4 regions of the Novosphingobium sp. LASN5T genome follow, and region 2 is predicted to be linked to each of the others. Evidence: riboswitches for the same ligand, from Rfam matches in the RefSeq annotation. Region 2 holds a riboswitch; each other region holds the start of a gene.

Region 1 (2,200 bases), on a different contig from region 2:
GCGGTCGTACTGGTGGCGCACCCGCGCGCCTACCGCCTGCACCAGCAGCCGCATCGGCTTGCCCGCAACGGCGGCATAGCCCTTCACGCGCAGGATATGGTGATCGCGCGCCAGCGTTTCGATCCGCGCCACAAGCACTGCCGGATCGGCGATCTCGCCCCATGCGATGACGGTGCTGTCAAAGTCGTCGTGCTCGTGGTCGTCATCTCCATCATGGTGCGATGGGCGCGCGGCGATGTCGTCCTCGGCAGCGGCATCAAGGCCCAGAATCACGCGCGGATCGACCACGCCTTCGGTCAGTTCGATCACCGGAACCGGGCGACTAAGCTCCGCCGCGATGATCGCGCGCGCTGCGGCGACACCTTCCGGACCTGCCAGATCAACCTTGGTCAGCAGAATCATGTCGGCGCAGGCAAGCTGGTCCTCGAACACTTCCGAAAGCGGCGTCTCATGATCGATGCTGGGATCGGCGGCGCGCTGGGCGTCAAGCGCGGCCACATCGGGCGCGAACCGGCCTGCCGCCACCGCTTCGGCATCGGCCAGCGCCAGCACACCGTCCACGGTGATCCGGCTACGAATCGCGGGCCAGTCAAACGCCTTGAGCAGCGGCTTGGGCAAGGCCAGACCCGATGTCTCGATCAGGATGTGATCCGGGCGCGGATCAAGCGCCAGCAGCTTTTCCACCGTGGGGATGAAGTCATCCGCCACGGTGCAGCAGATGCAGCCATTGGCCAGTTCTACGATGTTTTCCGCCGGGCAATCCGGAATGGCGCAAGATTCCAGAATCTGGCCATCCACGCCCAGCGAGCCGAATTCGTTGACCACCACCGCCAGCCTGCGCCCGCCCGCATTGCGGATCAAATGGCTGATGAGCGTGGTTTTCCCCGCGCCCAGAAAGCCCGTAATGATGGTGACAGGCACCTTTGACAGGTCGGCCACAAGCAATTCCTCCGCGCGCCAGAGCGACAAACGGCGGGGCTTGCCGGACAAGTCCGGTCGGCGCATCGCAACGGGCAGGCGCGATGAAGCACCCGTTACCACGCGGCCGTGCAGCCCCAGCCGCACAGCTTCGTCGCTCAGACGGAGAGTTACCGTGCCGTGACCATCCCCTGGATCAGGCAAGAGCGACCGGTGCGCCGGCAGGTCTCCTGGCTCGCGGGTCACAGCTTGATGCACGCCTTCCCAGACTTTGCGCCAAAGCGCTGTCCAGTGGCAGCTCCTGTGTTCAGGAGCATGTGCATCGCGCTATCCGCTTACAGTTGCAGGGACAGCCACGGATTTGGGAGCAAGCTCCCGCACCGCATTCCCGATTAAGCCCCTTGCGGGGCACCGGCGCGATCATTGAAGGGCGGGTTGCCCCGGTCCTTCGCCGCGCGCTCTAGACGAAAATGCCAGCCAAGCCAATTGAAGTTGTTGCTTCATCCTCTTTACGCCATCGCCTTATCTCGGATGGGTTGGCTGCCAGGCGCTCGATCGCATCGCAGGGATAAGTCCAGAGCGTTATTTCGGTTACGCCTTTTCTGATCCTGGAAGCCCCCGATAGGGCCAAGCGGCCGTCCTTGGCCCACCGTGTTCGCTCGCGGGACGTGATGCAGAGAATATCCTCGACCTGCCGTTGACTGACAGGCTTGCACGCTATCCGGAAAAGCCGTTTCCGTATGGCATCGACGAGATCTTCCGCAGCCTGCCTTGAATTCGGATCAAAGACACAACTTTTTCTGGATTTAACGAATGTTCCGTTGGAACGAGCCATCAGCATCCGGATCGCCGCGTCGCGCTCGCCGTGATGTACGCGAAGCCCGAGCGGCATTCGGACATCAAGATCGATTGAGACGGTGCAGGACTGGTCATCGTGGCTGAGTATGACGCAACGATCCACGCAGTGACGGTCAGGCAACGACCGAAACCTCGATTTCATCGAACCGCTTCCAGCGATAGATCGCGTAACTCGCCAGCCAGCAGAACACGAAAAGACCGATGATGGCGAAGCCCAGACCATTGAAATTTTCGCCCAGTTCAGCGGCGACCCGCCATGGCCTACCCGTAAGGGCCAGCTTGTCGCCAATCAGGGCCAGCGTTTCGATTCCACCAATGACAATCGCCACGATGGCCGAGATCAGGGTAATGGTGATGTTGTAGTAGAGCTTGCGGATCGGCTTCACGAAGGCCCATTCATAAGCGCCCAGCATCACCACGCCGT
Region 2 (2,200 bases):
CCAGAACGCCACCATCGGCCGGCGCGCCAGCGATCCGTCGCAGGCGAAGCTGAACTGGCAGCCGGGCCGCTCCGATCCCTGATAGACCACGCCGCACACGGTATTGGGGAAGGCGGGATGCGCCACGCGGTTCAGCACCACTTGCGCCACCGCGCGCTGGCCGCTGTCGGGTTCCGAAGCGGCTTCGTAATAGATCGCCGCCGTCAGGCATTGCAGCGCGCGCCACTGGTCCTCGCCGCTGCCGCGCGCGAAGATCGGCCGCGCGGCGGGGCCGGCGGGTTCGACGGCGGACGCGACCTCCTCGTCATCGCGGTGCGCGGCCCAGGCCTGTTCGGCGGCGTTGGGCGCGATCAGCCCGGTATCGTCGGGCGAGACATAGTAGAAGGCCGATCCGGGAAAGCTTTTGCCCGCCTGCTCGAACGGTTGCAGCGCACCCGCTTCGGCCTGCGCAGAGGCGCGGTCGATCCCGCCGGGGCTGCCCCATCCCACCGGGCCGAGCACCATCGCGAAAAGGCCGATCGTGGCCACGCCGGCCAGCCGCTGGCGCAGCATCGACGGGGTCCGCAGCCGGCGTCGCACCGAGACCATGTCGCGCCGGCGGATGCGCGCGGCGAAATCGCGCGGGCGCGGCACAAGGGGGGCGGCATCGGCCATGTCCGCAAGGCCGTCGGCAGGGTTATCGTCGCGGTGGCGGCTGACATCGCCCGCGCGCACGTTCTCCTCCGCAGCCGGGGGCAAGGCCCCGGTCGGCAGGGTGAACGGACGGTAGGCGATCTCCAGCGGCATCGGGTCTTGGACGCGTTCCTTTGCTCTCCTGCGCTAGCGCGCGTGGGCAGACCCCGCACGCACGGCGTTCGCGCCGTCCCAAGGCGGCACAGACCCGCGTCATAGGGTGAATCGGTTAAGACTCTTGCCCGTGCCCCCGTTCGGGGCTACGCGCCGCAGCGACGCCACCGGTGCCCGCAACGGGCCCAGAGGGAATCCGCGAAGGACCAGCACGGTCCCTAACCGGAGCTGCCCCCGCAACTGTATCCGGCGAGCGCCCTGTCCACGATGCCACTGGCCGCACGGCCGGGAAGGCGGGCAGGGGGCGATGACCCGGAGAGCCAGGAGACCTGCCGGTGTGTGGTCGTTCCGCGGCCGGGCGGGGTGTACCGGGCGCACGCGTCGCGAGTTCCGCCCGTTGGCCCGGCGGTCCTCCCGCCATGAACGGCAGTTCGTTCATGGGCTGGGAGTCTGAAGAATGCCGGGCAAATATCTGTTTTTCCTTACCGCATCCCTGTTGGCCGCCGCGCCGGCGTTGGCGCAGGACGATATGGCGCAACCTGCCGCGCCGGCCGTCTCCGCCGATGCGCAGATCACCGTGCTCGCCACGGGCAGCAAGCTCCGGCTCGACCAGACCGGGCAGGCCGTCACCGTCATCACCGCCGAGCAGATCGCGCAGGTGCAGGGCGCGGACCTGACGCGCGTGCTGGAGCGCGTGCCCGGTCTCACCTTCTCGCGCAACGGCGGTCTCGGCACCTTTACCGGCGTGCGCCTGCGCGGCTCCGAAGCCGAACAGGTGCTGGTGCTGATCGATGGCGTGCGCGTGGAGGATGTGTCCTCGCCCTCGGGCGGCTATGATTTCGGCAACCTGTTGACCGGCGGAATCGACCGCATCGACGTGCTGCGCGGCTCGAACTCCGTGGTCTGGGGCAGCGCCGCGATCGGCGGCGTCATCGCGGTGACGACCAAGGAAGTGAACGGCGCGGAAGCCAGCGTCGAATATGGCGCGAAGGAAACGGTCTCCGCCGATGCCGTGGCTGGCGTGGCCAACGATCGCTATGCCTTCTCGCTCAACGGCGGCTACGCGCGCACCGATGGCGTTTCCGCCGCCGCGGTCGGCACCGAGCCGGACGGCTACCGCCAGTGGCGCATCGGCGGGCGCGGGCGCGTGAACCTCACCCCCGATCTCTCGCTCAACGCCGTCGCGCGCTATGCCGACAGTCGGCTCGACATCGACGGTTATCCGCCGCCGACTTACACCGTGTTCGGCGACACGCCAGAATACCAGAAGACCCGCCAGTTCTCCGGCCGCGCCGGGTTCCACTATGCCGGCAGCGCGCTTACGCTCGACGGCGGCTACGCGCTCGCCGATACGCGCCGGAACTATTACGACCCCACCTACGGCGCCGATCCGCAGTACGGCTACAAGGGCCGC
Region 3 (2,200 bases), on a different contig from region 2:
CACCGTCCTGCCCGCGTTGGGTGTATAGACCCCGCCGGCGCTGAACACCGTGTTGCCACCGAAGCGCGACTGGTGATCGTAGCGCACGCCGCCGTTGAGCGTCAGCCCGGCAAGCGGCGTCGCGCGCAGCTCGCCATAGAGGCTGTCAGTCGAAGCGGTCTGGGGCACCAGTGTGTAGGGCGCGGTGTTGTTGCCCGGCGAGGCCGTGGTCATCCGCTGTTCCTCGCGCTCGGCGCCGAACACCGCCTGCACCGCGTCGGAAAGGCGCAGCGATCCCTGGTACTCGAAGCGGCGGACGCGGCCGTGGGCATCGAAGTTCAGCGGACGGATCGCGCGGGCGGGGTCGTAGTTCTCGCGGTCCGTCTCGGTCTGCATCGCCGCCAGCCGGTTGGTGAAACGGCCATTGAGCAGCGCCAGATTGAGCCCCGCATAGCCCGACCATTCCTTCGTCCGGCCATAGATGAGCGAATCGCCCGCCGTGCTGTCGAAATCGTTGCGCGCGTCGGCCCAGTAACCGCGCAGGTCCAGCGACAGGTTCGGCGTCAGCTTGACCGTGGCTGTGCCACTGGCGGAGGTGCGGCGGTATCCGTCGGGCTCGGTGCCGTTGCTGCGCGCCGAAATGCCGTCGGTGGAGAAGGTCGAGGCGGACAGCCGCCAGTCGACCAGCGTGCCCGTGCCGCCGACGCCGGCTTGCGCGTTCACCGTATCGTGCGTGCCCGCCTCGACCGCCAGGCCGCCTTCCAGCGGCTTTTCCGCCCGGCGCGTGGTCACGTTGATGACGCCGCCGATCGCGTCGCTGCCCCACAGGATCGATTGCGGACCGCGCAGGATCTCGATGCGTTCGATGTCATCGACCAGCAGGTTGGCGAAAGCATAGCCGCCGGACGTGGCGGAAGGATCGGACAGGCGCATCCCGTCGATCACCATCACCGACTGGCCAGCGTCCGCGCCACGGATGCGCAGCGACGTGGCGGCGCCGTAACCGCCGTTGCGCGACAGGCTGATGCCCGGCGTGCGGACCAGAAGATCGGTCACGGCCAGCGGCTGCGCCTGGCGGATGGCCGCCTCGTCCAGCACGGTGACGGTGGAGGAGACGCGATCCTGCGCGACCGGCGTGCGCAGCGCGGTGACGACGATGGAGGTGTCGGGAACGGCGTCAGGGGCCGGATCTTCGGGGTAAGGGGCAGCATGGGCGGCCACGGGAAGGCCCAGCGAAAGGGAAAGGGCAGAAACAACGGAACAACGGGTCAGGCGCATGGTGCGGTTCCCTGGATACGAACGGCGATGACCTGCCGCTCGGACCGCAAGGAAAACGCCCGCCGCGCGACGCCCCGGCGAGGTGGCCGGAGGGCACGAGACGACGCTTCCCGCACGGTCTTCCCGGCAGGCAGTGGCTGTCGTTGCGCGAGGGATCGTCCCGCCTTTGGCGCGGGAACCTCGAACGTCCGGTGCACCCTGCCCGAACGAAGAACGACCGCGTCAGGCAGGTCTCCTGGCTCACGGGTCAATGCCGGTCCGGCCGCCTTCTCAGGACGGTGAAGTCCCAATGGCGTGATGGCCGGTCGGCTCGCCGCTTACAGTTGCAGGGGCAGCCGGGGTTTCGCACCCCGTTCCCTTTTGATCCCCTTCCGGGGAACCTGTCGCAGAGCGGCGGATAGCTTCGCGCCGGCGCTGCCGCAAGCGCGAATGCTTGCGGCAGCGCACCGGTTCGCTTATCACCGGCGGCGTAACGGGTGCCCGAAAGGGCTTAATCGGGAAGTCCGGCCGGCGGAAATCCGCCGAATCCGGCACTGCTCCCGCAACTGTGACCGGTGAGCGCATCGCCATCATGCCATTGGGGTTCCGGCCCTGAGAAGGCGGCGACAGGCGCGATGATCCGGGAAGTCAGGAAACCGGCCCGCTATCGTCGTTCCTTCGCGCGGGCGGGATGCACCGGGCGGACGAGGGCTTCTCCCTTGGCGGACGACATAAGTGCGTTTGTTGCCGAAGGGGGCCTGTGATGAACTGCGTCTGACATCCACGACAACCGCAGCAGGCGTGCGCCCCGGCCCCGAGCTTTCGGTTCCGCGCCCGCCCGCGCATCGCAAAGGCCCCCGCGCCGCAGCCGATGGTCGCGTGCGCGGCCACAACGCGAAATCCAACCCGTTCAGGAGACCCCTCATGGTCCGTAATACCCGGTTCGAACTGTCCGTCTTCGGGC
Region 4 (2,200 bases), on a different contig from region 2:
GGCAGCCGTTCGATCGACACCAACATTCCCGACGGCGTCGTATCTGTTTTCGGTGCCAAGGCTCACAGCCAGACTGTCAGCGATTTCCCAATGTTTTTGTGCGGACAGCCCGAGGACCCAACGCCGGTCGAACTGCTTGATCTGCGCGCTTGTGCTATCCGGATCGGTGTAAGTGGGGTTCGAGAACATCGACCAGTCATAAAACTGGGCATAGACATTGGCGCGCCATGTCGGTTGCTTGACCGCGATGTTAGCCACCAGGCGCGTCGTCTCACCCCGCGCGGAAGGATCTGGAGAGCAGAACACATCCGCACACAACGCCGTGCCGATAATGCGCTCGGGGATTTGCTCGGTTGGGTGCCATGTCGCCCGGTAGGCATGGAGAGATGCCTCCAATGTGCCCGCACCGGTCGGCATCCTATATTTCGCGAACCCCGAGTAGTGGCGCAGACGTTCAGGTTCCTGCCACGGTCCGTCATAGGTCTTGGCCTGGGCGACAAGCGTGAGGTCTCCAGCACCCAGGTCGTGCAATGTTCCGCCCGCAGCGACGCTGCGCCAACCATATGATCCAGCCTCGGCCGATGCCCATGGCCGGTCATAACCCTTGATGGTCGTCATATAGGCTGCTCCCGCCAGAGCGAAATCACCGCCATCGGCGCGGTAGGGCCCTTTACGAAAATCCTCCCGGCCCACGATCTCCGGAATGAGCCCGTTGAGGTCGAGATAGCCATGACCATGTCCGTGGGTACGAAAGTTCATCTGCACATCATCGATATAAGTACTGAAGTCAGACCCATGGTCGAGGTTGAAACCGCGCAGGAAATACTGGTTGGCTTTGCCGCTCCCCGAATGCTGGGCTGCAACCAGCCCCGGCACCGCTTCCAGCAGTTCGGCCACGCGGAGAAGAGGCCGCACGAGGAGATCGGCCCCTCCGACGCTTCCTTCGCTCGCTGATTTGGCAGTGCCGATCATGGCCTCACCGCGACCGAAAACCACAATGTCGTTGCCTGCCACGACTGCATCCGCGCTTGTTTGCGATCCCTTTTCAGAGGTTTCGGCAAAGGCCGGTGTTCCGATACAGATCAGCGGAAGTGCGCTGCTGGTAGTAATGGTCTTGATCACGAAATAGTCCCCCGGCGTCTTGCGACGTGGCCGGGGCATACCCGCGCGAACGGGCGACACGCGCGGCGACCGGACGCCATGGGTGGCCGACGCACGTCTCCGATGCGACCCCAGCCGCTCGTTCGTCGCTCAGACGGAGTTCACCGTGCCGCAGCCATCCTCTGGACCAAGGCAAGAGCGACCAGACGCCGGCAGGTCTCCTGGCTCACGGGTCACAGCTTGATGCACGCCTTCCCAGACCTCGCATGATTTAGCGTCCGGCCCAGTGGCTGCCCCTTCAAATGAGGAGCGATGTACATCGCGCTATCCGCTTACAGTTGCAGAGACAGCCACGGATTTGGAAGCAAGCTTCCGCACCGCATTCCCGATTAAGCCCCTTGCGGGGGGCACCGGCGCGATCAATGAAAGCCGGAATGATCCGGTTCTCGATCCCTCGTCTAACTGAAGTGATCGGAAAAGCCAATAACGCTTGGAGTAGGGATTGAATCAACGATTACTGCATCCCGCGCCACCATTGCCATTGGCACGGCCAGAGCGCACCAACCGCGCGCACTCGATTTGAATGGCGGGTTTTCACTGAACCTATCGTTGGCCATCGGACTCCTGTACGACCGGAAGTGGTCGCTAGCCGTCTATGCGCCGTGATGGAAAGTGCCGCCCCGATAGCGGCCGTTCGCGGCACTCAAGACCCTCCCTGATACCTAGCCTCTGTTCACCTGGTATACCGTCCCATGCTTTCAAGGTCATCGACGCGCGCGCCTTGCTGACCCCGGTGGAGTTGGCCGCACGCAGCGTGGAAATGTCAGATCCGCACGGAATTGAGTCAGCCCCCCTTTTGCACGCCGGTCCACAATCGAGGATACCGCGCCCCGTCCTTGATCGGGCCAGGGCATTGCCCGAACGATGGTGCAGCAGGCGCGTCAGGCAGGCGGGGAACGCCAGGGCGCCGAAGCGATGCGCAGGGCGGCCTCGCAGCCCGCCTTGGCCAGCCGGGCGGCAATCTCCGGGTCGGTCTCGATGCGCATGAGTTGCAAGGTGCCGAGCATGGCCCCGAAAACAACGCTGGCCCGCTCGCTAC

What was found. A riboswitch is a leader RNA that binds a small molecule or an ion and turns the genes downstream of it on or off. The one in region 2 is predicted to bind cobalamin.
Region 1: linked by a shared signal. The riboswitch ahead of cobW (cobalamin biosynthesis protein CobW) and the one ahead of EH199_RS09220 (TonB-dependent siderophore receptor) in region 2 are both predicted to bind cobalamin.
Region 3: linked by a shared signal. The riboswitch ahead of EH199_RS05925 (TonB-dependent siderophore receptor) and the one ahead of EH199_RS09220 (TonB-dependent siderophore receptor) in region 2 are both predicted to bind cobalamin.
Region 4: linked by a shared signal. The riboswitch ahead of EH199_RS17775 (TonB-dependent receptor domain-containing protein) and the one ahead of EH199_RS09220 (TonB-dependent siderophore receptor) in region 2 are both predicted to bind cobalamin.

Annotation. Positions count from the first base shown of each region.
Region 1 is NZ_RQSI01000032.1:26,075-28,274, forward strand. It holds gene cobW (cobalamin biosynthesis protein CobW) at 1-939, opposite strand, end outside; cobalamin riboswitch at 1,121-1,349, opposite strand; gene EH199_RS17765 (hypothetical protein) at 1,379-1,918, opposite strand; gene EH199_RS17770 (HoxN/HupN/NixA family nickel/cobalt transporter) at 1,890-2,200, opposite strand, start outside.
Region 2 is NZ_RQSI01000011.1:8,687-10,886, forward strand. It holds gene EH199_RS09215 (cell wall hydrolase) at 1-786, opposite strand, end outside; cobalamin riboswitch at 938-1,138, shown strand; gene EH199_RS09220 (TonB-dependent siderophore receptor) at 1,244-2,200, shown strand, end outside.
Region 3 is NZ_RQSI01000005.1:143,209-145,408, forward strand. It holds gene EH199_RS05925 (TonB-dependent siderophore receptor) at 1-1,257, opposite strand, end outside; cobalamin riboswitch at 1,465-1,656, opposite strand; cobalamin riboswitch at 1,715-1,916, shown strand; gene EH199_RS05930 (hypothetical protein) at 2,161-2,200, shown strand, end outside.
Region 4 is NZ_RQSI01000032.1:30,007-32,206, forward strand. It holds gene EH199_RS17775 (TonB-dependent receptor domain-containing protein) at 1-1,161, opposite strand, end outside; cobalamin riboswitch at 1,295-1,531, opposite strand; gene EH199_RS17780 (TetR/AcrR family transcriptional regulator) at 2,043-2,200, opposite strand, start outside.